DNA from 2 places in the Slackia heliotrinireducens DSM 20476 genome. Region 2 is predicted to be linked to the other one. Evidence: riboswitches for the same ligand, from Rfam matches in the RefSeq annotation. Region 2 holds a riboswitch; the other holds the start of a gene.
What was found. A riboswitch is a leader RNA that binds a small molecule or an ion and turns the genes downstream of it on or off. The one in region 2 is predicted to bind glycine.

Region 1 (14,907 bases), 780 kb from region 2:
GAGCGTAAGCGAGATGGTGTTGGGCGCCAGGGGAAGGCGCTGCTCTTCGGTAAGCGCCAGCCACACGGGGAACTTGGCATCAGCCGGCATGTCTATTCTGCTGCGAAGCATTTCCGTCAGCCAACGGTAGAGACCGATGTAGTAATCGGAGATCTCAAGATTCTTGGCGCGCACATACTCTTCGCGAACCAGATAGCGGCCGGTGGTCTGAATCTCTTCCCAAACCTGGGGGACCTGGCGGGTCCAAACTCTCATCTGCCGGTGTCCTTTCCCTGGTGATTTGATAAAATGAACACGATTAGTATATTCGATTGCCTATACTAATACCGCACCTAGAACTCTGTCTATTCTAGTGCATTTCATGCCAATCTGCATCGGCGTCTGCAAAGGCCGGTGCTTTTCTGCAAGCGTCTTGAGCGACGCGCTCACGTCTGCATATGCACATGCGGTTTGGTGTATGGGGGACTCTTGGTTGCTGGACGAACTCTCGGTCGCGACATGCAGGGCAAACGGCGTCGTACCGCATGGAACCACATTGATGACATGTTGTGCCTTCGGGCATGCTGAAGATTGAGGAGACATGATGGCCGATCAGGAACTGGCACCTCTGCCCAAATCGTTTGAAGAATACAACGAGCAGCGCAAAGCAAGCTTTTTGAAGGTGAAGGAATACAAGGAGCAGGGTGGTCGCCTTGTCGGTTTCCTGTGCTCGTACACGCCCCTCGAGGTCATCGACGCCGCAGGTGCGGCGGCTGTGGGCCTGTGCGGCACGAGCAACGAGACCGTGCCCATTGCGGAAACGAAGCTCCCTGCCAACCTGTGCCCGCTCATCAAATCCACGTACGGCTTCGCTCTGTCCGACAAGTGCCCGTTCACGTATTTCTCGGACCTCATCGTGGGCGAGACCACCTGCGACGGCAAGAAGAAGATGTACGAGCTTCTGGGCGATCTGAAGGACGTCCACGTCCTGCACCTTCCGCAGGGCCAGGACCGTCCGTGGTCGGCGGATGCCTGGTATGAGGAGGTCAAGCTCCTGAAGGAAACCCTGGAGAAGAAGTACGACATCACGATTACCGACGACGACCTGAGGGCCGCCGTGCGCAAGCGCAACCGCCTGCGCCGCGCCATGCTCGCGCTCTACCAGGCTCAGGCTCAGGTGCCGGCGCCTTACAGCGGCGTCGAGCTCATGAGCACGATGGCTGCGGGCAACTTCAACTTCGATGTCGAGGCCTACACCTTGAAGCTCGAGAAGATGGCCGAAGAGGCCCAGTCCCGCATCGATGCAGGCGAGGGCCCCGAGGGTGTTGCGCCCAACGCCAAGCGCATCCTGCTCACGGGCTGCCCCGCAAGCGGCCTGATCAATAAGGTCGGTCGGACCATCGAGAAGAACGGCGGCAACATCGTGTGCGTGGACGACTGCTCCGGCGAGCGCACGATGGCCATGATGATCGACGAAGATGCCGACGACATCCTGCGCGCGATTTCCGACCGCTACCTGTCCATCCATTGCTCCGTCATGACGCCGAACACCGGCCGTATGGAGCACACCCTCGCCCAGGCGAAGCGTTACAAGGCCGATGGTGTGGTCGATGCCATCCTGACCGCCTGCCACACTTTCAATGTGGAAAGCGTACTTATGCAGGACACGATTGAAAGCTCCGACATCCCTTATATGAAGCTGGAGACGGATTATTCCGAAAGCGACCTCGGACAGCTCGAAACCCGCCTCAGCGCGTTCATCGAAATGCTCTAGCGCCGACCATTGCGAAAGCATGTTAAGATTGATGCACTGTTCGCATCGTAAAAGACAGGTTTTGCTTTATGGATTTTAAACAACTGCGTTCGTTCGTCGCGGTCATACGGTATGGCAGCTTTACAACGGCTGCTTCCAAGCTGAGGATCTCCCAGCCTACGGTGAGCACGCACATACGCCAGCTCGAAGAGGAACTGGGAACTCCGCTCGTACTTCGCAATGCGAAGCGCGTCGAACCCACGGCCAGTGGTTATAAGATGTATGACCAGGCCGTATCGATGCTGGCCATGCATGACAAGATGCTCCAGAGCAAGAAGCAGCACGAAAGCGACGCCGTGTATCTGGGCGCATCCACCATACCTTCGGGATACGTTCTCCCCGAGCTCTTGGCGTCGTTCTGCTCGGCCCGACCCGAGGCGAGCTTCGTCATCACGCAGGATTCCAGTCAAACCGTTTCGAACGGCATGGCATCCGGTCTGTACGATCTGGGGTTCGTGGGCATGCCTGTCAAGGAAGATGCCATAGATTGCATTCCTTTCTGCGACGACCGAATCGTCATCGTCACGCCCAACAAGTCGCGCTTCCGCAACATCGACCGCAACGATCGCGAAGCCATCGCGAACATGCTGCGGGAAGAGCATTTCATCATGCGCAAGGCCGGCAGCGCGACCAGGGCGATGGGCAACCACGTCCTCGAGCAGCTCGAGCTCGAGGAGTCCGAGCTGAACGTGTTCGCCCATCTCAACGACCAGGAAGCCACTATGAACCTGATCGAGAAGGGTCTGGGCATCGCCATCATGTCCGAGCGGGCCATCCGCAGCCACGTCGACGCGGGGTGGATGCTCGCGTTCAGCGTGCCCGGCGTCGACACGGTTCGGCAGCTGTACGTGCTCAAGAGGAAGAACGTACAGCTGAGCGACACGGCCGAGGCTTTCTACAACCACGTGCTTAACTGGGAAGAGGAGTCCGATTGATCGGATCCCCTGCACGGCGTTGCTGATTGCTCGAGCAGTTGTCATCTGGTAGAGTTTCCCCGATTGAAACAATGTATTATAATCGCGATTAGTAATTCTGATACAAAACGAGGAGCGTGCGATGAGCCCGTCTGTCAATACGAAGCTGTTCAGGCAGCTTCCCCAAGTCGAAGAAGTGCTGCATGACAAGGCGCTGACCTCTATCACCGATGTTCCGCGCGACATCGCCACCAGTGCCGTTCGGGCTGAAGTCGATGCACGGCGCCAAGAGATACTGAACGGCGGAACGCCCGAGCTCAGCCTGGCCGACATCGCGGCTGCAGCCGCCAAGCGCGTGCAGCTCCTCACGGCTCCGTCCCTGCGTCGGGTCGTGAACGCGTCTGGTGTCATCATCCATACGAACCTCGGTCGAAGCGTGCTTGCCGAAGAGGCCGTCGCGGCCGTCAACGAGGTCATCGTGGGGTATTCGACCCTCGAGTACGACCGCAAGACCATGGCCCGCGGCAGTCGCCACGACCATTGCGAGTCGCTCATCTGCACGCTGACCGGCGCCGAGGCGGGCATCGCCGTCAACAACAACGCCGCCGCCGTCATGATGGTGCTCTCCACCTTCGCAGCCGGCCACGAGGCTATCGTCTCCCGCGGCGAACAGGTCGAAATCGGCGGCTCCTTCCGCATTCCCGAGATCATGCAGCAGTCCCATGCGCACATGATCGAGGTGGGCGCCACCAACAAGACCCATCTGAGCGACTACGAGCGCGCATTGACCGACGACACGGCCATGATGCTCAAAGTCCATCCTTCCAACTACCGCATGACGGGCTTCACCGAGTCGGTGTCCATCCACGACCTGCACAACCTGGCGGTCGAGCATGAAAAGGCCACCGGCAAGAAGGTGCTCGTCTACGAGGACCAGGGTTCGGGCGCGTTTTTGAGGCTGGCCGCCTTCGGCAAGTACGCCGAACCCGCCGTGGCCGAATCCCTGGCCGCCGGCGCCGACATCGTTTCGTTCTCGGGCGACAAGCTGCTGGGCGGACCCCAGGCGGGCATCATCGTGGGTCGTGCCGACCTCATCGAGAAGTTGAAGAAGAGCCCGCTCGCCCGTGCCCTTCGCCTTGACAAGATGACCCTTGCCGCGTTGGAGGCCACGCTGCGCATCTATCTGCATCCCGAGAAAGCGATGACCCGCATTCCGACGGTGCGCATGCTGGTCGAAAGCCCCGAAGAGGTCCGCGAGCGCGCATGCGCCCTGCGCGACATCGTGGCCAAGAACATCGACCCCGACTTGGTCGACCTTGAAATCGTCGAGGAAACGTCCCGTGCAGGCGGCGGTGCCTTGCCGATGTGCGACATCCCCACTTATGCGATGCGGATGCGCTTCCGCAAGGGCAACGCTCAGGATTGCGAGAGGTATCTCATCCAGGAATCCCCGGTTATCGTTGTGGCCCGCATTCACGATGAGGCCATCCTCTTCGACGCGCGCACCATTCTCAGCGAGGAGGAGATGAAGGCCATCGCGTTGGGCATCGCCTTGTATTTCGATAAGATCAAATAACGCGTCAGGTTGACGCAGAAAGCGAGCACCGTGATGGGTGAATTCGACCAACCGAATCTTGTTCTGGGTACCGCCGGCCACATCGACCACGGCAAATCGTCGCTGGTGCGCGCGCTGACCGGTACCGACCCCGATCGTTTGGCCGAAGAGAAGAAGCGCGGCATCACCATCGAGCTGGGCTTCGCCCGACTCGACTTGGGCGACGGCCGCTCCATGGGCGTCGTCGACGTGCCTGGCCACGAGAAGTTCGTTCGTCAGATGATCGCCGGTTCCACCGGCATCGACGTGGCGCTGCTGGTTATCGCTGCCGATGACGGCGTCATGCCCCAAACCCTGGAGCATCTGGCCGTCCTGCAGACGCTGGGCGTTCCCACCTGCGTCGTGGCGCTCACGAAGATCGACCTGTGCGACCCCGAATGGGTCGAGCTGGTTACCGAAGACATCAACTCGCTCCTGTCGAACACGCCGTTCGCCGGAGCCCCCATCATTCCGTGTTCGAGCCGCACCGGCGAAGGCGTCGAGGACGTTCGCGCCGCGCTTGCGAAGGCGAGCATGAATGCCACCGCGCTGCATCGCAGCTACGGCATGCGTCAGCCGGTCGACCGCGTGTTCAGCATCCGCGGCGCAGGTACGGTCATCACCGGCACCCTGTGGAGCGGCACGGTGCGTCCCGGCGACACCGTGGAGATGCTGCCTCAGGAGCGCCAATGCCGCATCCGCACCGTTCAGATGCACGACAAGCCCGTTGACGTGGCCGTTGCCGGCAATCGCGTGGCGTTGAACCTGGTCGATGTGAAGACCGACGAGATCCGCCCCGGTGACTTCCTGGCGACTCCCGGCCTCATCGAGCCTACGATCCGTTTCGACACGCATTTCACGTACCTCGACACCGCTAAAAGCGGCAAGCCTCTGGAAAGCGGCGTTCGCATGCATGTGTCCCATGGCACCAAGGAGGTGCTGGGCCGCGTGCTGTTTACCGACGGTCGCGTGAAGCTTTCTCCAGGTGAGAGCTGCTTCGCCCAAATCCGCCTCGAAGAGCCTTTGCCTGTGTCGCTGGGCGACCGGTTCATCGTGCGCACGTATTCGCCGGTGTATGTGGCCGGCGGCGGACAGGTTCTGCAGGCGCATCCGCGCAACCGCACCAACCTGCACGAGGAGGTCTCCATTCTCGAGGCGTTGGCATCGGGTGACCGCCAAGAAGCCGTTCGCTACGTGCTGGAGCAGAGGACTGCTCCGCTTACGGCTCATGACCTGGCCCGGCAGTTCGGCATCGACGAGCCCGCGGCCCTTGAGCTGCTTCAGGCCGAGGTGGATGCCCATCGCGGCTGCAAGGTGGGGGAGCTGTGGTTCTCCACACCGGCGACGGTTCGTCGCTCGATTTCCGCCATCGAGAAGGAACTGACGGTGTTCCATGCCGACAACCCTTCCAAGCCGGGCCTGCCCAAGGAAGAGCTGCGCCAGCGGTGCCTGCCCACCATGGAGCCGGCCTGCTTCGACGAGATCGTTTCCGAAGCCGTTGCGGCCAAGGCCGCCGTGGTCGTCGGCGGGCTTGTGGGTCATCCCGCCGCCCAAGGTGCTGCGCAAGAAGCCGAAAAGGCCGCTGCGGATGCACTTTCGGCAGCCCTCAAGTCCTACGGCCTGACGCCGCCTTCCCTTACGGAATTGGCCCAGGAAGTGCATGTTGACCTGGCTCTTGCCCGTCGCGCCCTTGCACGGCTTCGCGACGAAGGGGCCGTCTACCGCGTATCCAGCGAGCTGTTCTACGACGGGGCTGCGGTCGAAGCATGCAAGAAAGCCATCGCCGAGGTTTTACGCAACGGCGGCGAAGGGACGATCGCCGGCATGAAGGACGCCATGGGAGGCATCAGCCGTAAATTCGCGGTGCCGCTGCTTGAGGCGTTCGACGAAGAGGGCTTCACCGTGCGCGACGGCGCCGTTCGCACGCTTCGCAAAGGCTAATAGCCACGGGTGTCCCATTTTGTGTTGTGGATTCGTGCTTTTGCGTTCAACTGTTCGCATGATGGTGTATGATATGCGCCCAGTGATTGCATTGGCACAGCCAATGCATTAGAATATTATTACTGTGATAATTAAATTCTGCAATTCGGAGACGGATGGGTCCTGGTGGGTCCCGCGGCCTTCAAAGCCGTTGTGAGGCGAGCAGACGTCTCGGGTGTGTTCGATTCGCACACGTCTCCGCCAATCTTTCGAACAAATGCATAATGCCCTTATTGCCGCCTGTTTATGCTGGGTGGCTTTTCTGTATATAAGGACAAAAAAGCACATCTAGATGGGGGACGTTCACACAGATTAATGCCCCTTTTCGTTTAAAAAGTGAAATATATATAAGCACGTTGGAGGGACGTGTGTCTCAAGGTGATGCCATTCGGAGAAATTTCTGACACTTATGTAATAAGAATACCTAATCGCGATTATAAAACTTGATAAAATAAAAAACAGAAGTACTGGCTTCAAAGAAAAAGCTGGTTTGGGGGGTTAAGAGAGAGGAGAGGGGTTCGGTGACCATGCTTTCGGTAGCTCCGAAGTCGGCGTACGACAGCCGTATAGCCGATGTCCTAGGGCCGTTCCAGCGCAGAATCGAGGCTATGCCTCCTGGAACGTGCCCGATTGCAGTGCAGTTGGTGCTGCTTGAAACCGGCGGCGCCCAGACGTGCGGCAAGTGCGTTCCGTGCCGCGACGGCATTCCACAGCTTGCAGCGTTGATGCGCAGCGTGCTCAACTGCGAAGCGGACGAGTGTACGCTTGACACCATGCGTCAGCTGGCTCAGATGATCAAAGACACCAGCGACTGCGCCATCGGTTACGAGGCCGGCAAAATGGCTCTTGAGGGTCTCGATGCGTTCGCAGAGGAATATCGGAGCCACGTCCAGAACAAGATGTGTGCCGAAGGCGTGGGTCAGACCGTGCCTTGCGAAACCAAGTGCCCTGCACATGTGAACATTCCCGCATACATTGGGCTTGTTCTTGAGGGCGACTGCGAAGGTGCCGTCAAGATGATTCGCAAGGACAACCCGTGGCCCACGGCTTGCGCGCTCATCTGCGAGCATCCGTGCGAGGCCCGCTGCCGCCGTACGCTGATCGATGCGCCGCTGAACATTCGCGGCATCAAGAAGTACGCGGTTGACAACGCCCCGGCCGACACGGTGCCCGTTCCGAAGCGCCTGCCTGATTCGGGCCGAAAGGTCGCTGTCGTCGGCGGAGGCCCCTCCGGTTTGACCTGCGCTTACTATCTGGCGCTTATGGGCCATCAGGTCACCGTGTACGAAGGCCGCAAGAAGCTTGGCGGCATGATGCGCTACGGCATCCCGGCCTACCGTTTCCCGCGCGAGCGCATCGACCAGGACATTCGCGCCATCCTTTCCGTGGGCGGCATCGATGTCCGTTACGAGACCATAATCGACGACGTCGAAATGGCCCGTCTCTCCTATGATTACGACGCCATCTATGTAGCCGTGGGCGCCCAGGGCGGCAAGAGCCTCAAGATCGACGGCGTCGACGCCAACGGCGTCATGAGCGCGGTTCAGCTGCTGGAGCGCATCGGCGACGGCGACTATCCCGACTTCTCGGGCAAGAAGGTCGTCGTCATCGGCGGCGGCAACGTGGCCATGGACTGCGCCCGCACCAGCGTGCGTGCCGGGGCCGAAGAGGTCACCGTCGCGTATCGTCGTCGCATCGAGGACATGACGGCCCTTCATGAGGAAATCGAAGGCGCCATGTCCGAAGGCGTCGAGTTCATGACGCTGCAGTCGCCTTTGCGCATCGAGAAGGACGAGGACGGCAACGTGGCAGCCCTGATCTGCCAGCCCCAATACATCGGCGCCGTGAAGCGCGGACGTCCGGCTCCGGTGGATGCCAACAAGCCGACCGTGCGGCTCGAGGCGGACATCATCCTGATCGCCGTCGGCCAGGACATCCATTCCGCGCCTTTCGAGAAGTTCGGCATGAAGGCGGAGCGCACCCGCTTCGTCGCAGACGAGAATCTGCGTGCCGAAGGCTTCAAGAACATCTTCGTCGGCGGCGACTGCCAAACCGGTCCCAAATCGGCCATCATGGCCATCGGCGCCGGCAAGGTGGCTGCTCGCAACATCGACGAGTACCTGGGCTTCCATCACAAGCTCGACCCCGAGGTCGAGGTGCCCAAGGCCCGTCCCAACGTTCGCGAGGCCTACGGCCGCGTAAACATCGTCGAGCGTCCGGCCCGCGAGCGCGGCCGCGACTTCGACCATATCGAGATTCCCCTCTGCGAAGAGGAGGTCATGCAGGAGTGCAGTCGTTGCTTGCGTTGCGATGCCTTCGGTTGCGGAGTTTTGGAAGGGGGTAGGGTCCAGTATGTCTAACAAGAAGATGAACGTCAACGTTACCATCGATGGCATCCAGCTTTCGGTACCTGAGGATTTCACCATCCTGGCAGCCGCCAAGAAGGCCGGCATCCGCATCCCGACGTTGTGCTTCATGAAGGACGTCTCCGACATCGGCATGTGTCGCGTCTGCAGTGTCGAAGTCGAAGGGCAGGACAACCTGGTCGCCGCGTGCAAGACGCCGGTGGCCGAAGGTATGGAGGTGCGCACCTCCACCGAGCGCGTCCAGTCCTACCGTAAAATGATGCTCCAACTGGTGCTTGCCGAGCACGGCCTCGATTCGACCAACTACTGCTTCAGCTGCGCCAAGAACGGTGTCTGCGAGCTGCAGAACATCTGCCGCGAGCTGGGCGTGACCGAATCCGCCTTCGCTCCCGAGAAGCCCAAGGCCCGCAAGCCCATTCTGGATTCGAACCCGTTCTTGTCGTTCGATCCCAACCTGTGCATCCAGTGCCAGCGTTGCGTGGGCGCCTGCAACAACCAGGCCCACAACCATACGCTGCAGACGGGCAAGAAGGGCCTTCGCACGAAGATTCTGGCTCCCTTCGGACCTGATTGGAAGGCGACCACCTGCGAGAGCTGCGGCAACTGCGCCCAGGCGTGCCCGACGGGCGCCCTTACCCTGAAGCGCCGCAAGCAGTACCGCGAGTGGGAGGTCACCAAGACCCGCACCACGTGCCCGCATTGCGCTGTGGGCTGCCAGCTTGACCTGGTGGTTAAGGACGGCGTCATCGTTGATGCCGAGGCGGCGCCCGGTCCTTCCAACCGCGCCATGCTGTGCGTCAAGGGCCGTTCGGGGAGCTTCGACTTCGTCCACTCGCCCGACCGCATCACCACGCCGCTGGTCAAGAACAAGCTGACCGGCGAATTTGAGCCTGCCAGCTGGGATGACGCTCTGAATCTGGTGGCAAGCAAATTCACGGAGCTCCGAGATGAGTTTGGAGGTGACGCGCTGGCGGCCTTCGCATGTTCCCGTTCCACCAACGAGGACGTGTACATGCTCATGAAGATGGCCCGCACGGTGTTCAAAACGAACAGCGTTGACAACTGCGCACGTGTTTGACACGCTCCGACGGTCGCCGGTCTGGCGATGACTCTCGGTTCTGGTGCGATGACGAACACCATTGAAGATATTACGCAAGCCTCCGACGTCATCATGTTGGTTGGCAGCAACCCCGAAGAAGCGCATCCTGTGCTCGGCATGCAGGTACGCAAGGCCGTTGAGAACGGCACGAAACTCATCTTGGTCGACCCCCGCGACATCGGTTTGGCCAAGTACGCCGATATCCACCTGAAGCTGCGCCCCGGCACCAACGTCGCCTTCGCGAACGGCGTGGTGCATATCCTGATCAAGGAAGGTCTGGTCGACGAAGAGTACGTGGCCAGCCGCACCAGCGGCTTCGAGGAGCTGGCGAAGATGGTCGAGAGCTACACGCCTGAGCGTGTCGCGGAAATCTGCCATATCGACGTGCGCGACCTGATTGCAGCCGCCAAGCTGTACGGCAGCGCCGACGCCGCTCCCATCATGTACTGTCTGGGTGTTACGGAGCATTCCACCGGCACCGAAGGCGTCATGAGCCTGTCCAACATCGCGATGGTCAACGGCAAGCTGGGCAAACCCGGCTGCGGCGTGAACCCCATCCGCGGTCAGAACAACGTGCAGGGCGCCTGCGACATGGGTGCTCAGCCCAATACCTTCACGGGCTACCAGAAGGTCGCAGACCCAGCCGTGGTCGAGAAGTTCGAAAAGGCGTGGGGAACCTTCCTCAATCCCAACGAGGGTACGAAGGCCACAGAGGTGTTCCCGGCCGCCATCGAGGGCCGCATCAAAGGTCTGTACCTGTTCGGCGAGGACCCAGTTCGTACCGATCCCGACACGAACCACGTGATCAAGGCTCTGACCAGCCTGGACTTCTTCGTGGTTCAGGAACTGTTCATGACCGAGACTGCCAAGCTGGCCGACGTCATTCTGCCTGGCCGCAGCTTTGCGGAAAAGGAAGGCACGTTCAGCAACACCGAGCGCCGCGTGCAGCGCGTGCGCAAGGCCGTGAACGGACCCGCCGGCCCGCAGCTTGATACCTGGATCTTCACGGAGATCATGCAGCGCATGGAATACGACCAGCCGCATCTGACCGCATCCGAGATCATGGACGAGATATCGTCGCTCACCCCGAGCTTCGGCGGCATCACCCATGCTCGCCTGGACAGCGCGGAGGTCGACGGTCGCGGCCTGCAGTGGCCCTGCCCGACGCCTGAGCATCCTGGCACGCCCATCATGCATGTGGGCAAGTTCGCCAAGGGCCTCGGCACGTATTCTACGGCCGAGTACCGGCCCAGCGTGGAGCTGCCGGACAAGGAGTATCCGCTCATGCTCACGACGGGCCGCATCCTGTATCACTACAACGCCTGCGCCATGACGGCCCGCACCGAAGGGCTCAACGAGATCGCCAACAGCTCGTTCATCGAAATCAACACGGCCGATGCCGAACAGCTCGGCATTGCTGACGGCGATCGCGTCAAGGTGGAGTCGCGTCGTGCGGCCATCGAGTCCACGGCCCGCGTGTCCGACAAGACGAATCCGGGCGAAACCTGGATGCCGTTCCACTTCCAGGACGGCAACAGCAACTGGCTCACCAATGCCGCGCTTGACAACATCGCCAAGGCGCCTGAGTTCAAGGTCTGCGCCATTCGCGTCGCGAAGGCGTAAGGCCGACTCGACGGCAAGCGCGTGCTGGCTACGCTTGAAATAGGTGCAACGGGGGTTTCGGCACATGCTGGAATCCCCGTTGTCGTTTATGCCGCAAGGGGAGCGGAATCGTTCCGCACCGTCCCGTAACGGCACCCTTCTGGGAAGCGTGTTCCCGAAGCATCCGTCCCATGCTGTATGATGGCCTGGCGACGGAAGAGGGGACATCATGAGAATCGACATTCCAGGCTGGGCCACAGTGGACATAGAGTACGTGATTTGCGACTACAACGGAACCATCGCCGTGGACGGCATGCTCATCCCCGAGCTGGCGCCTCGGTTGGAGCGCCTGGCGCAACTGGTGGAGGTGCATGTGCTTACCGCGGACACCTTCGGCACCGTGCGTGAGCAGTGCGCTCCCTTCGACGTGCAGGTGGACGTGTTCCCGTCCGATCACGCGGCTCTGAGCAAGCAGCAGGTGGCGGCATCGCTGCCTGGGGGCGTGTGTTGTCTTGGCAACGGCTTCAACGACAGGCTTATGTTTCAGGAGGCCGACCTCGCCATCGCCATTATGGAGCACGAAGGCGCAAGCGTTGTCTCGCTGAACTGCGCAGATGTGGTTGTGAGCCGGGCGGCGGACGCATTTGACCTGCTTTTGAATCCCAAGCGGCTCATCGCCACGCTGCGCGGCTGATTCGCCCGCAAATCGGTTTGGGCGATAGGTTTTCAGCGCCGAGCGCAGGGTTTTTCGTCTCGGCTTATGCCGAAGCCGAACGGCGAATATGATGCCAATATTTAATTACCGCGATTATAAAATAAACTTGCGGATAACTATTGATATTTTGAATTCATATTATGTATAGTAATCCCCACATTAAGAGTTGTGTCCAAGAGAGAGTCGGTAACGACCGCTGAAGAGGCAAGCGCTTTGGAGTGGCAAGCAAGGCGTGAAACTTTCAAGCAAAAGGACTGGACTCAACTAAAGATTCTGGATTCGTAGAAGACAGAAGGGATGCCGTAGGGCGGAGGAGTCCTGCTGCATCCCTTTTTTTTGTTTTCGATTCGGCATGCGCAGGTTAAGCGCTCGCTAAACAACGGGAAAACAGAAGGCAGCCGAACCCCGATAGGGGTCTGGGACCTTTTTGTCTAAAACAGGACCTCGGCTTGAAGGGAGGTGGTTTATAGGAGAAGCGCATCGATGAGATTCACGTCTCTGGCCTCGGGAAACGCGCTGTCGCTTCCAGGACGGCACCGTTTGGGGTCTCACTTATATGTTTTGAAGTTCTAATCTGGAAGGGGTATCTATGCAGGACAAGAAGAACAGCATAGGACTCGTATGCACGTACATCGGCGCAACGTGTGCGCTGGCAATCGGAGCGGGCTTCTCGTCCGGTCAGGAGTTGCTGCAGTACTTCGTGGCGTACGGCTGGCAGATGATTCTGGTGGCCGCGATGTTCGCTTTCATTTTCATCTTCGTAAACTATCAGTGCGCTGCCAGAGGAAGGCAGCTCAACCTGTCCCAGGGCACAGAGATCTTCGACGTGTTCTGTGGAAAGCACCTTGGTAAAGTGTTCAACTGGTTCACCGGCGTGTTCTGCTACCTGTCGTTCATCATCATGATTTCGGGTGCAGGCACAACTCTGTACGAGCAGTACGGCGTGCCCGTAATCGTCGGTTCATGCGTCATGGCCGTGCTTGCGGTGCTTGTCGCCATCATGGGTTTGCGTGGCATCGTCAACGTCATTTCGAAGGTTGCCCCTGTCATCATCGTACTCGTGCTCGGCATCGCCATCATCACCATCGCGACCCACTTCGACAGCATCGGCTCCGGCATTGCTGCCGTCGAAGCGGGAACCTACAGCGACGTTATGGAGAAGGTCGGCGGCAACTGGTTCATGGCCGGTCTGTCTTACGGCGGCTTCATGATCCTGTGGTTCGTCACGTTCATGGCTAACCTCGGTCGCGAAAGCCGCGAGAAGGGCGATTTCAAAGAGCTCATCATCGGCAACGTCATCGGCTCGATGATCTACACGATCGCTTGCGTCGTCGGCGCTTGCGCACTGGCTTCCGAAATCGACCTTACGGCATCCCTGGGCATCCCCAACCTGGTTCTTGCGAATCAGATTTGGGCCCCGCTCGCGTCCATTTTCGCCGTGATCATCTATGCGGCCATCTTCACGAGCGCATGCCCCTTGCTGTACAACGCCGTCACCACGGTCTCGAACGAAGGCAGCAACCGCTATCGCATCATCGTGATCGCCGGTGCCGCCATCGCTCTGGTCACTGCGGTGTTCGTTCCGTACCAGGGTCTGGTGAACATGATTTACGGCTATTGCGGCTACATCGGAGGCATCCTGTTCTTCATCATTCTGGTCCGCGGCATTCAGATGTTTGCCACCGGCCAGACGCGTGAGGACGCTCCTGCCGCAGAGGGAAGTGAAGCAAAGTAATGAGGACAGACATCTCGTCAAAGGTAAAGGGCTCCTGCGCATTGCAAAAGGAAACGGTTCTCGGCCCTATCGTTTCCGAAGCTGCACGAAGCCCGAAGAGCCTGAGGCAAGGTGCACAGGAGTCCCGAACGACGCTTTAAGGACCGTTTCGAACTCGCAATTCAGATATTCGGTCCATTAAAACGCTATCGATTGACAGGATACATGGCGAAGGGAGGTTTTGTGAAGTACTTCGTGTTAACAAACAATCCAATGGTACAGGAGGAGGTTGCTCCTGGAACCAAGGTGGTTTTTAAAGCTGTTGGTTTCAAACAGATTTTGGAAGAAGCGGCCCGTTACATCGAGGGGGGCCACCAGCTGCTTACGCATCCGCTTTCGGGCAGCGTAAAGCCGGGGGAGACACCCTACAAATCGATGCTACTGGCTAACGAGGCTGCAGAGACCATGGATTCCGCCTCGGTGCGTCTTATCTCCAGCGCCATTGCGGCTTGCGACAAGTTCACGGACAAGTCGCAGGCCTACAACGAACAAACCCTTCGTGATTTGCAAGTAGTCGATCTCTCGCTCATCAGCGGGGCAATGGGCTCCGCACAAGCGTAGCGGGAAGCGTAACGATTTTTCGAAAGAGGAAATCAATGAAACTAACGTTAGGAAAGATTCACATCCAAGACATCGTGTTTTCGGATGAGACGAAACTGGAAAACGGCGTGCTGCACGTCAATGCTCAGGAATATGAGCAGATGGTTCTTGAGGACGAGAAGATCGCTACGGTGAGCTTCGACATCGCCAAGCCCGGCGAGTCGGTGCGCATCACCCCGGTCAAGGACGTCATCGAGCCTCGCGTCAAGGTCGAAGGCCCCGGCGGAATCTTCCCGGGCATGATCGCCGACGTCGAGACGGTCGGATCCGGCAGGACCCATGCGCTTTCCGGCATGGCCCTTGTTACTGCCGGCCCCATCGTCGGCTTCCAGGAGGGCATCGTCGACATGAGCGGCCCCGGCGCCGACTACACGCCCTTCTCCAAGACGCTCAACCTCGTGATGGTCTGCACGCCTGTTGAGGGCATCGAGTCCCATGACTACGAGCGTGCTGTCCGCATGGCTGGATTCC
Region 2 (14,907 bases):
AACCCTTCGACTGCCGCCCCGGGCAGCTAGGCATGTTCGGCCTTTTGCCCTACGGCGAGTGCATGTTCGTGGTGTCGGCCCAATCCGACGAGTGGGTTCAGTTCACCGTAAAGAAGGTGGGCCTGGTCACCGAGCAGCTGCACGCCTTGGCCGAAGGCGACGAAGTCACCCTGCGCGGACCGTATGGCAACTGGTGGCCGGTTGAGGCCTGCAAGGGCAAGGACATGCTCTTCGTCAGCGGCGGCATCGGCCTTCCCCCGGTGCGTTCGTTCCTCCTGTACTGCCTGGAGCACCGCGAGGACTACGGCCGCATCGATTTGGTCTATTCCGGCTCTACCTATGATGACCTGGTATTCAAAGACCAGCTCTTCGACGTCTGGCCCAACGAGCCCGACATGCACGTGCACGTGTCCCTATACCACAGCGACGAGCGTTGGGAAGGCCCCGTGGACTACACCGCTCCCTTCTTGGAGACGCTGGAACTGGGTCCCGAAGACGGCAACCGCGTGGCCGTCTTCTGCGGTGGGCCTTCTCTTTCTCGCACCGTCCGCGAGAGTCTGCTGAAAGCAGGCTACGACGAAGGCGGCATCATCACCACATTGGAGATGCGCATGAAGTGCGGCGTCGGCAAATGCGGCCGTTGCAACCTGGGCGGACATTTCATCTGCCTGGACGGACCCATCTTCACGGTGGAAGAGATCAACAATATGCACAGCGACGTGTAGCGCCCTGCCGCCCATACGAAACAGAAGAACGGGACAATCGACCGTCATTTCGCCGAGAATGGCGGTCGATGTCATTCGCACGACACGTTATAGTAAATTCATATGATATCTTGTACCCATCATATGTAGGCAAAAGAATCCATAACCCCGGTTAAAGAGGCAGGCGGCATATGTTTCAGGCACTCGTCGACCCCATCGCCGGCAACCTCGCGCTTTCGGCGCTCGTTGCATGCGTTCCTTTGATTACGTTCTTCATCATGCTTATAGGGGTGAAGGCCCAAGCCCATCTGGCTGCGGTGACGGCATTGGCTGTGGCGGTCATCGTCGCCATCGTCGGATGGAAGATGCCTGTCGGATACGCCCTTATCTCGGCAACGCAAGGCGCTGCGTTCGGCGCCTTCCCTATCGTGTTTATCATCGTCTTGGCCGTATGGTTCTACGAAGTGACCGTGAAGGCGGGCCGCAGCGAAGACCTGCGTAAGTTTTTCGACATGGTAGGCGGCGGCGACATCCGCATCCAGGCTATGCTCGTCGCCTTCAGCTTCGGCGGACTGCTCGAGGCCCTCGCCGGCTTCGGTGCACCCATCGCCATCACCGCCACGATGATCCTGGCCTTGGGCGTCAAGCCCAAACGCGCAGCGTTGGCAGTCATGCTTGCCAACACCGCCCCCGTCGCTTACGGCGCGGTGGGCACGCCTATCACCACCGCAGGCAACATGGTCGCAAGCGGCGATGCCGCAGCGGCGTCGGCAACCGCGCAGCACATCGCGGCAATCGTAGGCCACCAAGCCCCCTTGTTCGCTTTCTTCGTCCCGCTGCTGCTCGTCATCATCCTCGACGGGAAGCGCGGCGCGCGCGACTGCTGGGCGCCCGCCTTCGTGGTGGGCGGGAGCTTCGCCATCACCCAATGGTGGTGCTCAAACTTCTTCGCCTACGAGCTGACCGACGTTATCGCCGCACTCGTCTCCATGGCCGCTCTGGTCCTGTTCATGAAGGTCTGGAAGCCCCGCGGCGTCAACGACGTCCGCGCCGACTTCGGTCTGCCTCCCACAGACGGCTCCTCCGCCTCCGAGCTCACGGCATCCCGCATCTTCATGGCGCTTGTCCCTTACATCGTCGTCGTGGCGGTTTTCGGCATCTGCAAGCTCGGCATACCGCAGCAGTTGGCCATGACCGACATCAAGATTCCCTGGCCCTTCATTTCCGACGGAAGCATCCTGTCCGCAGCCGGCAAGGACCCGGGCACCACATACACGCTGAACCTCCTATCCTGCCCCGGCACCATGATTCTTGTCGCTGGCGTGATCTCCGCGGCCATCTACACGATGTTCACCGAGGACGGCCGCTACCAGATGTCCATGGGAGCCGCCGCCAACTCGCTTATGAATTGCTGCTACCGCATGCGCTACTCCGCATTCACCATCGTGTTCGTCCTGTCGTTGGCTTACGTGATGAACTTCAGCGGCCAGACCATCAGCATCGGACAGTTCCTGGCCGGCTCCGGCCCCGCCTTCGCATTCATCTCCCCCACGCTTGGCTGGGTGGGCACCGCCGTGACCGGCAGCGACACCAGCGCGAACGCCCTGTTCTCCGGCCTGCAGTATTCCGCAGCCCAAGCGAACCCTGCGCTTGTGGGCGTGACCCCCGACCTGTTCCTGGCGGCCAACACCATGGGCGGCGTTGTGGGCAAGATGATCAGCCCTCAGTCCCTGGCCATCGCGGCCGTTGCAACGGGCGAAAAGGAAGCCGACATCATGAAGGCGGTCCTCCCCTGGAGCATCGGATTCCTGGTTGCGCTGTGCATCCTGGTCTTCCTGCAGACGAACATCCTCAACTTCATGCTCCCCTAACGGGCCAGCCGCATCCGACCGATCGCCCCGCCTCACACCGGCGGGGCTTTTTTATGGGACGGGATACGCCCCATGCCCCGGCCTATGAATCGTTCGTCCTTTCGCATGCCTCCGGCGGGCACCTCAACCCTGCCGACGTGTAGAATCAGAACCGAGAAGCGGAATCGACGTTCGTCCGGAGGATTGGAGACGCCATGGGATCGTTCAACGACAAGGTGTATGAAGTGGTGCGCGAGATTCCCTATGGGCGCGTAACGACCTACGGCGCCGTTGCGCGGGCCATCGGCCAGCCGCGAAAAGCCCTGTTCGTAGGCTTCGCCATGCACTCCAGCGCCGACCCGGACGACCCGCCGTGCCACCGCGTGGTCTACAAGGACGGACGCGTCTTCGAAAACGAGGACGGCAGCCCCAGCCTGCAGAAGCTCCTGCTGGAAGCCGAAGGCGTGCCGTTCCTCGACGACACCCATGTCGATCTGGACGCCTGCCTGTGGCACCGCGTGCCTACCGACGAAATCGGGAGGCCCACGGACATCGACTGGGAACGCGAAATGGCCGAAGACCAATAGCCCGAAAACAGGCTTCGACCCGACGAACCGAACAGGAGTGCCCCATGAGCAAGGACGTTTCTTTCCGCAAAGCCACCATGGACGATCTGGACCGCATCTCGGAGATCTACGAGATGATCCACGATTTGGAAGAGCAGGGCAAGATCACCGTCGGTTGGATCCGCGGCGTGTATCCCACCCGCGACACGGCCCAAGCCGCCATCCGCGCAGACGAGATGTTCGTCGAGGAGTTCGACGGGCGCATCGTGGCCTCGGGGAAGATCAACCAGAGCCAGGAGAACTCCTATGCCGGCGGCGATTGGCGATACGACGTGCCGAACGACCAAGTCATGGTGCTGCACACGCTTACCGTGGCGCCTGACGAGGGCAAACACGGGTTCGGCACCAGGTTCGCAGCGTTCTACGAGCAATATGCGCTAGACCATGGCTGCCCCTACCTGCGCATCGACACCAATGCCCGCAACGCCCGGGCGCGAGCCCTGTATGCGAAGCTGGGCTATACGGAAGTCGGTATCGTACCCACCGTGTTCAACAATATCCCCGACGTGCAGCTGGTACTGTTGGAGAAGAAGGCGGTCGCCGAACGCTGATGCGTCTGACCCCACAACCGGTTCCCGCAGCACGCGAAGATACGCAAGCATTCTTCGGCACCGCACGGAAATCGAATCAAGCACCGACTTGTTCCATATGGAGTACAATGCGATGCATGCAACTTATCCAGGCCGGAAGGACAGCCTTATGAAACTGTTGGAAGACCGCATCGTCCGCGACGGCGTCGTGAAAACCGAATACGTCATCAAGGTAGGCAGCTTCTTGAACCACCAGATCGACACCGCACTGGTCGACGAGCTGGGTGCCGAATGGGCCCGCAGGTTCGCAGGCAAGCCCGTCGACAAGATCGTGACCATCGAGTCCAGCGGCATCGCCCTTGCGGCCATCGCCGCCCGCCACTTCGGGAACTGCCCTGTGATTGTCGCGAAGAAGTCCCGGTCCATGAACCTGGACGGCGACCTTTACGCGACGCAGGTGGAAAGCTTCACCCGCGGCGGCGTTTTCGACATCGTCATGGAGCGCCGGCTGCTTAAACCCGGCGACCACATCCTGATCATCGATGACTTCTTGGCCACGGGTTCTGCCCTGACGGGTCTTTTGGACATCGCCGAACAGGCGGGCGCCACCGTCGAAGGCATCGGCATCGCCGTGGAGAAGGGCTTCCAACCCGGCGGCGAATCCATCCGAGCCCACGGCTACCAGCTGGAATCCCTCGCCATCATCGAGAAGATGGACCCGGACACCGGCGCCATCGAATTCCGCTAACGTTAGAAGGGCGGCCCTTAAGCCGCCCTTTCCGTTTCTATTCTTCCCAGTAATCCATGGGTTGGTAGCTCTTGACCAGCTCCACGCGGAGCGCCTCGATGGTCGAGCAGTTGGCGATGACCGTCACCGGCTCGTCCATGGCTGCGATATCGGCCACAAGCCCGGCGTAGTCGGTCTGGATTCGCATCCTGGACTCGTCGACGCCCGCTTCGACCAGACGCGCCTTCATGTCCTCGAAGCACGGGCCGCCCACGATGACCTTCGTCTCCGGCGTGATGAGCTTCTCCCAATGCACGCCCTTGATCCAGTCGGTGTAGATGCCGTCCATGATTTCGTTGCCCAGCAGGCACACCAGGTTCTTCGGCGGATTGTCCTCGGACACCAGCATGTTGATGAGCTGGTTGCAGCCCGCGGTGTTCTTCATGAGCAACAGACGCGCCTCGGTGCCTTCCACGTTGAAGATCTCGAAGCGGTGCGCGGCGTGCTTGAAGTGCGCCAGCGCATCGGCCGCCTGCTGTTCGGTCAGACCCAGCGTGGTAAGGCCCGCAAAGGCGGCCACCGCGTTGTAGACGTCGTAGCCGGCGCGCACGTTCACCGGCAGGGTAAGCTCATGGTCGTGGACCCGCAGCGTGAGCGTGCAGCTCTTCTCCTGCTTGTCGGTTATGCCCACCACGGCGATGTCGGCCTTATGGTGCGTATATCCGCAGCTCGGACACGTGAACGTTCCCAGATGAGCGAAAGTGCGGTGCTCGAAGGACAGAGGCTCGCCGCACTTGATGCAGTCCACCTGCTCGTCAAAGTCGGCCACGCCGTCGTCGTAGGCGTCGCACTCCATGCCGTACCACACCACCTTGTTGGGCACGAAATCGGCGATCGATGCCGTCACCTGGCAGTCAGCGTCGAGCACCAGCACGGTGTCGGGCGACTTCTTGATGGCCTCGATGATGTAGTCGCGGGCCGTAGTCCAGGTGGGATAACGGTCCACCTGGTCGCGGTACAGATTGGTCACGACCAGGACCTGCGGAAACGTTGCAGGCATGAGGATCTTCGAGGCCCCCTCGTCGCTTTCGATGACGGCCCAGTCGCTCTTGCGCTTGCCGCCGATAGTGCTGTCCAGGCACAGCGTGGTGGCAATGCCCTGCTCCAGGTTGGTGCTGGAGGGGTCGTAGGCCGCCCCGCCGAACGTGTTGATGATGGCCTGCTGCACCATGTGGGTGGTGGTGGTCTTGCCGTTGGTGCCGCTGATCATGATGGTCTTGTGGCCATCGCTCAGCTTATGGATGATGTTGCCGTCAATCTTCATGGCAATCATGCCGGGAAGCGCACGGCCGTTTCGGCCCAAAGCACGCATGGCGTTGTACGCGGCGTGGCACACGGCGATCGCAGCAGACGTTCTAATAGACATCTCGGTACCTCGGAATCGTTTCGGAATTCATTAACGCACGAGGATAGCAGAAGCAGCCCATGGGCACCTGCGCAGGAGCAAGAGTTCACAAGGATGTAATCTTTCGCCGCAGGACGACGAGGCGCGGGACGACGGGGACGGAGCCTTTTGTCCCGCGCAGCGCACGGGACAAAAGGCTCCGTCCCCGTCGTCCCGCCCGATACCCCCGATTATTCCACGGCGTCGCAGGGCCAGTCTTCGTTTTCAAGAAAACTGGCGAACGTCGATGTGGCTGCACTCACGTTCTCGCGAGCCCAAGCAAGGCGATAGCTCAAATGAACATCCAGATCGTTGAAGGGAATCGCTTTGAACCGGGAATCATTCCTGCAGAAGGAAATCGGAATGCAACCGAAACCCAAACCCGATTCCACCAGGGTGAGCGCAGCGCCGTAGTCCTCTCCCCGTCCCCCATGCTTCACCTTGAAGCCGACCTGCTTCATGGCTTCGTAGTACCTATGGAGAAAGCGCGGCGAAATCTCCTTGTCGGGAACAATGAGCGTCTCCTCAGCGACCTCGGAAAACCGGCTCCTGGGAGAAATCGCGACCTGGGGTTATGCCGCTGGAGAATCCATCTGGGCAGAGCCCGCAATGCACAACTTCGAATCTCGTGCAAAACATGGCCAAAACGCCAACTGACACCGACCGAAGGGCCCTATCGGGACTGTCGACGCCATCGCGCAAGAGCCGATTACCAGGCGCGCCTCCCGAAGAGCCGCGCCAAAAACGAAGCGCGCGGGCCATGGCGTCGGTCCGCGCGCTTTTCAGCCATATCGTTGTGCTGAAGCTTATGCCTCGGGGGCTCCGCTCTTCCATGTTGCAGGGTCGTTGACGTAGGGCTCCATGGCGTCCTCGTCGTCGCCCGCCTCCTTCAAACGGCGCAGGTAGTCAGCAGTCTCGCGAGCCACCACACCGGACAGGGCGATCAAGGCGATCATATTGGGCAGCGCCATCAGGCCGTTGAAGATGTCAGCGATGGTCCACACGGCGGAAACCGTCATGTAGGGGCCGATGAGCACAGCTAGGATGTACAGCCAGCGGTAGACCTTGACGGCCTTCATGTTGCCACCGCTCAGGTACTCGAGGCAGCGCTCGGAGTAGTAGTCCCAGCCCAGGATGGTGGTGAAGCCGAACAGGGCCATGCACAGCATGATGAGGAAGCTCACCAGCACCTCGGGCAGGAAAGGCAGGCCAATCTGGAAGGCCTGCACGGTAAGCGCCGCGCCCTCGGCCGTCGGGTCGATGTAGGCGCCGGACATGACCAGGGCAAGACCGGTCATGGAGCACACGATGATGGTGTCCAGGAAGGTGCCGGTCATAGACACCAGACCCTGACGCACAGGTTCCTTGGTCTGGGCGGCCGCAGCGGCAATGGGGGCGGAACCCAAGCCGGCCTCGTTGGAGAAGATGCCGCGGGCGATGCCCTTCTGCATGGCGATGATGATGGCACCCATGGCACCGCCGGCAGCAGCGCGGAACCCGAAGGCGTCGGCGAAGATCTCGGCGAACGCGGCCGGAACCGCCGTGATGTTGCAGACGATGAGCAGCAGCGAAAGCGCCAGGTAGATGACAACCATGGCGGGAATGACGCGCTCGGCGACAGAGGCGATGCGCTTCAGTCCGCCGATGACGACCAGCGCGACGAAGAACGCCAAGGCCAGACCGCCGAGGACCGTCGCCCAGGAGTAATCAAGGCCGAACAGCGAGAAGGCGATGGCCTGCTTGTCGGGGTCGAAGAACGACAGGATGGCACCGGAAATGCTGTTCACCTGCGTGAACGTGCCGATGCCGAACAGGCCGACGCACACGCCGAAGAACGCGAAAAGCTTGGCCAGCCACTTCCAATTGGCACCCATGCCGCGCTCGATGTAGTAGAACGGGCCGCCCAGCACATGGCCGGTCTCGGCGTCATGGGTGCGGTACTTGACGGCCAGCAAACCCTCGGAGAACTTGGTGGCCATGCCAAACAGCGCGGCAATCCACATCCAGAACAGGGCGCCGGGACCGCCGGCCACGACCGCCGTGGCCACGCCGACGATGTTGCCGGTGCCGATGGTGGCCGAAAGCGCCGTGCACAGGGCTCCGAAGCTGGTGACCTCGCCCTTGCCGTCCTTTTCGTTCTTCACCATGTAGCGAAGCGCACGGCCCAGCTTGTGGAACTGCAGGCCGCGGACGCGAATGGTCAGCCAGATGCCGCCGAACAGAATAAGGCAGATCAGCGGGATGCCCCACACCGCGTCGTCGATGGCGACCAGGGTTGCGTTCAATGAATCTAACACTCGTTTACCTTTCTCCTTCCGTATACACCATGCACGTACACGGAGCCTCTATATGTTCTGGAGAAAGAAACGGCGCGGCAGAAAGACGCGCGTTTGCTCTGTCCGTTTGCCTGAGAGATTCGGCTGTTTAAGCCTTGCACCTTCGGCACTCACTTAAGAGTTCTCCAGAGTTTCCTCCGCTTCCGGTTTCAGGCCGAACGCCCGATTCCGAAAGCCTCATAGGAATCGCAAATCGGCATTATGCACTTCTATAGCCGTTTGCGCAACACGCTTTTTGATATTTATTGAATAGTCTCTATGTTTTAGGAAATATACACAAAGCGAGACAGAAAATCTCCGCGCCGCCTAACGCACGCGAAAAGCCTCGACCAAGCTGACGAAAGTCGAGGCGTATCGTCTTCGGTCGTTTTTCTGTGCTAACGGGCGCGCTTGTCCAGCAGGTACCGCATTACTCGCAGGATGGTGTATGCGGCGAACACGACGCTATACACAACCACGCTGGCCAACGCCTGATGTCCGCCCCGCATTGCAGCCGGCGCGAGCATGAACATCAGGTGCAGGTAGATCAACCCGTAGAACAGATAGGCGAACCGCTGCACGTTCTTCCACACGCGACCGCTCATACGGCGCTTGACCGTTCTGAAGGACGTGACGCCCAGCACCGTCAGCAGAACGAACAGCACGCAAGCCACTACGAACGACACCATCGTGCTCGTCGGCAGTGCGCCTCCGAAAGCCGAACGGGCATACGGGAGCAGGTACTGGAACATGTGTCCGAGGGCGAGAATGCACGCGATGATCGAAAGCTCGGCGCGGATCGGACGCAGCCACAAGTCAGGCTTCGAGCCTCGCGGCAGCACGCCTATGAACATGACCACGACGAACAGAGCCAACGCCACCATGCACCGCTGAACCACCAGGACCAACGGACGAAGCGTCGCCACAGGCAGCATTCCGTTCACACCCGCCAAAAGCGCCGCAACGGCAGCGACGGAAAGCGCATAGAACGCGGCCGGACACTTCATGATGGCGTTGCGCAGCACGAACACGCAGGCCACAGTCACGGCGAGAACGATGGCGAAGCTCATGTCTGTTCCTTTCTGGAAGCGATCGGCGAAACCGTCGCACCTGCTGAAGGCGCGCGTCCGCAAGCGGCTGCGCAGGAGAGGCCGGGGCGGCTGCCGCAAAATGTGACACGCAAGGTTCGGGTGTTTGTCACATGCGGGACAGGAGCGCGCCCAACTTGGCGACGGCCCGGTAAGCAGGGGTCCGAGCAGCCTCCAAGCTGCGCCCGAAGAAGGCCTCCGACCATTTGGCCAGGTGCCTGACCTGGAAGTCCGACCAGGTCTCGGCTGCCTTTAGGGCGCGGGCCGCGTCGCAGGCTTCGACCGCGGAGGCCTGTTCCGCTAGCAAAAACGATGCGAACTCGCATTCGGCAGCCATATGGTCGGCGGAGTTGTTGTCCGTACCGCCCATCTTCAGGCCGTAGGATCTGTAGAACCTCTCGGCGCTCAATGCGTTCGGGGATATGAACGTGAGCTTGCTGGTGTCGAAGTCGTCGCGGTCGCGGAAAATCGCCTCGTAGATGGGAACTTTCGGACCGCTGGGACTCGTATAGAGAGCCGTGTAGTCGGCACGCAGACCATCTAGGGAAACACCCGCGTCTGCAAAGCCCGCCATATCCGCAACGGCGTCCTCGCCCATGCCCAGCTCGGAGACGATGGCCTGCGCGTCGGCGGCAACGGACCCGTCGGCTACGCCGGCCCACAGCTCCTTCGTGGGAAGGTGCAGGAACAGCGAGATCAGCCGGTAGGCATCGGATTTCACCTGAAGCTCTACGATGGGTTCGGACATTGGGCGCCTCCTTGGGCTTGATGGCGGGCCGGCATGCGGCCCGCCAAGACGGCTGGAAGAAAGGCGCCTGCGCATGTTGCAAACGCCTGCGAAGGCAACGGCCGCCCGCCGAAGAAGGAGGGGGATGCGGGCGGCCTTGCCAAGGGATTACTTGAAGTAGAAGAACTGGGGCTCGGTGCCGGCCTCTTCGAACAAGAGCTCGATCTCGCGGCCCGCGATGGCCTTGGAGATCTCGCTTTCGGGGTCGTCGATGTCGCCCCAGTAGCGGGCGCGGCCCGGGCACAGCACCATGCAGGCGGGCGCCTCGCCGCGGTCGATGCGGCCCTTGCAGAAGTCGCACTTGCCCACCTTGCCGGCCGCATGCTGGGGAGCTGCCACGTCGCCGATGGCGTGCTCGGTGTAGAACTCCAGGTCGTCGGCCAAATGCCGGCGCACGTCATAGGGGCATGCGTTTATGCAGGAGTCGCAGCCGATGCACAGCTCGGTGTCCACCCACACGATGCCGTCCTCGCGCTGCTGCGTGGCGCCCGTGGGGCACACGGTCAAGCACGACGGATTCGCACAGTGCTGGCAGTTCACGGGATGGTATTCAAGGCTCAGCTCTCCGCCGTATTCGCCGACGCTGCAGTCGAAAGGCTGGCCTTCGGACATGCGGATCGTGTTCCACCATACGTCCTTGGGCAGATTGTTGTTCACCTTGCAGGCCATGGCGCAGGCATGGCATCCGATGCAGCGGGTCTTGTCCACTGCCATTGCGTAACGGGTCATGGTTTACGCCTCCACTTTCTCGAAGTCGCCGGCGGCGTCGAAGAACGCCTGGGTAACGCAGATTTCGCTTACCTTATGGTTGAGCAGGCTCTGGAAGCTGCCTTCCTTGAACGAGCGGGAGTCCCAGCCGCGCGAGCACAGCAGGATGCCGGGACGCACGCCCTCGCTGATGTGGGCCAGAACCGTCATGGAGCCGCGGTCGTTGAACACGCGGATGTAGTCGCCCTCGGCCACGCCGCGCTCGGCCGCCGTGTCGGGATGCATCTTCGCCGTGGGCTCGGGGTCGATCTCCTTGGAGGCGGCGACGTTCGCCCACTGGGTGTGCGTGCGCAGCTTCTGGTGGTCGGACAGGATCTGGAACGGGAACTTGCCCGCGTTCTCGTTGTCGTCGAAGCCGGGCAGCTCGTTGGGCGACTCCCAGTACGGCAAGGTTTCATTGGACAGGTCGGGGGTCTGGCCGAAGTTCATGTTGGGAGCGGGGTTCTCCTCATAGAACTGGATGCGGCCGGTTGCCGTCGGGAACGCGAAGCCCGCGCCATGCACGAAGGGCTCCTCGGCGCTGCCCGGAAGGCCGCGCACCGCACCCGTTTCCTGCAGGGCGGCGGCGCTGATGCCCATCGAAGCCGCGAGGTCGTTCACCACGTGGTCGTCGAAGAACTCGGCGGGCGTGAAGTCGAAGTACTCGCCCAGGCCCATGCGGTCCGCGATGCCCTTGATGCAGTCGAAGTCCGACTTGCTCTCGTACAGCGGGTCGATGGCTTTCGCCTGGTACTCGATGTAGACGTTCTGCGGGTACGTTGCGCCGAAGTCCTCCTGCTCGAACCAGTGGGCCACGGGAAGCACCAGGTCGGCGTTGCGGGCGGTGTCGTTCATGATGGTCTCGGAGGCCACCAGGAACTCCACCTTGTCAAGCCAGCTCTTGGTGTAGCTGGCCTCGGTCATGTTGCCGATGATGTTCGCGCGGAACGACCACAGGGCCTTCAGCGTGAAGGGGTTGCCCAGGAACTCGCCGGCCTCGAAAATCTCGTTCATGCGCGGCGCGGGCAGAACGTACTTGGTGCCGATGGCGTCGGGCGACACGGCCAGCTGGGCGTTGGGGTTCGCGTAGAACATGTGCAGGCACTCGCTGGAGCCGTAGTAGGAACCCGGGGTGCCGGCGCAGCCGGTCAGCGCTGCGATGCACAGGATGTCGTACATGTTGTAGAAGCCGTTCACGTAGTGGTCCAGGCCCAGAATCATGTAGATGGTGGACGGCGTGTTCACGGCCAGGTCCTCGGCCAGCTGCTCGATGGTCTCCAGCGGCACTTCGCACATCTGGACGGCCTGGTCGACCGGGTACTGGGCCAAGCGCTCAAGCAGCAGCATGTAGGCGCAGGTCACAGCGATGCCGTTGGCGTCGAAGGTGCCCTCGATGGCGGGGTCGGCGATGTTCTCGGGAACGTCGAAGGTGCCGTTTCCGTCGGTGACCACGATGGCGTCGGTCTCGCTGCCGGCCTCGGCCTGGCCAAGGTCGCTCAGGCGCAGGTACTTGCCGTCTTCCTTCACCAGGAAGGGGGCCACGGTGTGGGCCTTCAGGAAGTCGATGTCGTGCCAGCCCTTTTCGATGATGGTATTCATGATGGCGATGGCCAAAAGACCGTCGGTGCCGGGCTTGATGGGCACCCACTGATCGCACTTGGCGGCCGACGCAGAATACACGGGGTCGATGCAGATGAGCTTGGCGCCAGCCTCTTTGGCGTCCATGAAGAAGTGCATGCCCTGCATCTGCGACACGGCGGGGTTAGAGCCCCAGATGACGATGGTCTTGGCGTTCACCAGATCGGTCATCTCGTTGCCGTTGAAGTTCATGCCCACGCCCACGGTTTTCTGGCTGGCGTAGAAGATGGCGTTGTCCAGCGTCTGGTTCACCTGCGACGCACCGATCATGTTCATGAACGGCTGGATGGTGTTCACGAAGCTGTCGTTGCCAGAGCCGTACCAGTAGGCCACCGACTCGGGGCCGAACTCATCGGCGTAGCCCGTGAACTTCTCGGCAATCAGGTCGAACGCCTCGTCCCAGGTGATCTGCTCCCACTCGCCGGCGCCGCGCTCGGTGCCCTCGACGCGCTTCATGGGGTACTTCACACGCTCGGGGTCGTACACGCGGTACACGTGCGAAAGGCCCTTCGAGCAGATGCGGTTCCACTGGGTGTCCGGCAGGTCGCGCGCGGAAGTCTTGACCACCTTGCCATCGCGCACGTGCACGTTCAGGAAGCATCCGCCGTAGCAGTTGCCGCGGCACACGCCCGGGAACAGCTGCTCTCCGGCCTCTTCCGGCGTCATGACGTGCTCCTGCTCCGATGCGGCGGTCTCTTCGGCGGTTTCGCCCTGAGATTGAGGCGCGCATGCCGTTAGGTACGTTGCACCCGCAGCCGCACCTGCGGCCAGCGAGCCCTTCAGAAAGGTGCGGCGGCTCAGACCGTCGCGCTTGAGCAGTTCGCTCATATATCCCCCTTCGAATCGCGAGCGCCGGGCCCTTCTGCCCCGCGCTTCCTTCTGCTGCGTATTCTGCCTGGTCAGAAGCTTTTTCAACATCATCGAAGGTAGTATCTGGTGTTCTCTTTTGTCGTACTACTCAGGTAGTATGTTGTTCCCCTTTAGGTATATACTTATACGAAAGTAGCATTACTACCAAGGAGCATGCATGGAACAGACTGCCGCATGGAAGGAAATAGCGCAGTTCCTTCTGGACAACGTCGACGACATCGGAGAAGAGCTTGAGGCGTCGTTCGTGCAGGAGTACCCCCGAGCCCGTGCGAACGTGCTGGACTACGAGGCCATTCACGGGTGGACTGTCGATGCGATCCACGAGATCGCCGATTGCCTGGATTCGGGCGACTATTCTGCATACACGTACCTGAACCACACGGGCGATGTGCTCGACGACCCCTACGAGACCGAACTCACGCTGTTCGCCTCGTTCCTCTCTAGCACCCTGTCCATCACCCGGCACATTGCCCCGATGCTGATGCGGTCGACATATACAAAGCCAGCGCATGGCCGCGAGCTCATCAACGCGCTCGAGAGCTTCACACAGCAGGTTATTGCCCTGAACTGCGATTTGTTCAAACAGGAAACGGGGGCTCCGCGCGCGCTTTCCCGCGGTTGGCGGCTTCTGGACGGGCAGCGCGATCGCCGCATAGCCAGCGACTCCCCCGCCAAGCGCCGCATGACGCAGGAACGCTACAGCCGCATTGTGAAAAGCACCATCGAACCCGCCAAGCCCAAGGGAGATGCGCTGACCCCGCGCGAGCAAGAAGTGCTGGTGCACATTACAGACGGACGCTCGAATGCCGAGATCGCCCGCATCATGGGAATCAGCGAGGCCACCGTGAAGAAGCACGTGTCGCACATCTTCGACAAGTACAACGTGTTCAGCCGCACCGAACTGATTGCCCGCGTGCGCGAGCGTCGGCAATGAATCAGGGGGATCGAAGAGGGTTTGAAGAGGCGGACAGCCGAATTTTGCGCCATTCCCCTGTTCAGTCAAATGCCACAGGCTAGGCTTCTTGCGCCTTGGCCATGCGGGGGCCGGTGAGAGGCTTGTAGCCCAATTCCTCCTGCATCAGCATGATGAACGGAACCGCGAAGAAAAACGGGAACAGCGTTCCATTCCCTATGACCGAAAGGGCGAACAGGCCGGCGTCCACATCCGGATAGAAATGTGCGACAGCGGGCGTGATGATCAGCGCCTGCAAGACCGAGCAGATAGCGAAGCTTGCGACGAACGCCGTCAACATGCGCCGTCTGCGCAGACAGAACCGTGTCTTCGGCACCTTCGTCCACAGGATATAGAGGATGTACGGGTACAGGAAGTTCGCTATGAAACCCGATATGGATGACAACCGCAGGCCGTCGGATACGACGTCGCAAATGAGGTTCCCGAAGGCGGTGGCCAAACATCCCGGCACACCGAAGAAGATGCCGTACACGGGATAGAGCATGTACACGGGCCGAATGTCTGAGAACCCCGGTATGACCAGCAATACCTTGAACGGCAGCGCAATGACCAAGTAGACCACGAGCAACGCGGCGAACAGCAAGACGCTTCTGCCGAACGGGGTCTTC

Region 1: another riboswitch for glycine. It lies ahead of SHEL_RS12420 (YkvI family membrane protein); the one in region 2 lies ahead of SHEL_RS08755 (alanine/glycine:cation symporter family protein).

Annotation. Positions count from the first base shown of each region.
Region 1 covers NC_013165.1:2,792,896-2,807,802, reverse strand. Annotated here, with positions in the region: gene SHEL_RS12460 (DUF3841 domain-containing protein) at 1-255, opposite strand, end outside; gene SHEL_RS12455 (double-cubane-cluster-containing anaerobic reductase) at 584-1,753, shown strand; gene SHEL_RS12450 (selenium metabolism-associated LysR family transcriptional regulator) at 1,822-2,727, shown strand; gene selA (L-seryl-tRNA(Sec) selenium transferase) at 2,849-4,282, shown strand; gene selB (selenocysteine-specific translation elongation factor) at 4,316-6,241, shown strand; tRNA gene SHEL_RS15175 (tRNA-Sec) at 6,389-6,484, shown strand; gene SHEL_RS12435 (NAD(P)-binding protein) at 6,808-8,640, shown strand; gene fdhF (formate dehydrogenase subunit alpha) at 8,633-11,368, shown strand; gene SHEL_RS12425 (HAD family hydrolase) at 11,577-12,041, shown strand; glycine riboswitch at 12,226-12,329, shown strand; gene SHEL_RS12420 (YkvI family membrane protein) at 12,652-13,797, shown strand; gene SHEL_RS12415 (GrdX family protein) at 14,020-14,397, shown strand; gene SHEL_RS12410 (glycine/sarcosine/betaine reductase component B subunit) at 14,433-14,907, shown strand, end outside.
Region 2 covers NC_013165.1:2,012,630-2,027,536, forward strand. Annotated here, with positions in the region: gene SHEL_RS08720 (FAD/NAD(P)-binding protein) at 1-725, shown strand, start outside; gene SHEL_RS08725 (L-lactate permease) at 896-2,575, shown strand; gene SHEL_RS08730 (MGMT family protein) at 2,770-3,141, shown strand; gene SHEL_RS08735 (GNAT family N-acetyltransferase) at 3,186-3,731, shown strand; gene SHEL_RS08740 (xanthine phosphoribosyltransferase) at 3,880-4,458, shown strand; gene SHEL_RS08745 (MurT ligase domain-containing protein) at 4,496-5,863, opposite strand; gene SHEL_RS08750 (LysR family transcriptional regulator substrate-binding protein) at 6,073-6,441, opposite strand; gene SHEL_RS08755 (alanine/glycine:cation symporter family protein) at 6,688-8,178, opposite strand; glycine riboswitch at 8,267-8,356, opposite strand; gene SHEL_RS08760 (ferric reductase-like transmembrane domain-containing protein) at 8,595-9,266, opposite strand; gene SHEL_RS08765 (TorD/DmsD family molecular chaperone) at 9,394-10,032, opposite strand; gene SHEL_RS08770 (4Fe-4S dicluster domain-containing protein) at 10,180-10,800, opposite strand; gene SHEL_RS08775 (molybdopterin-containing oxidoreductase family protein) at 10,804-13,284, opposite strand; gene SHEL_RS15745 (response regulator transcription factor) at 13,484-14,260, shown strand; gene SHEL_RS14455 (DMT family transporter) at 14,340-14,907, opposite strand, start outside.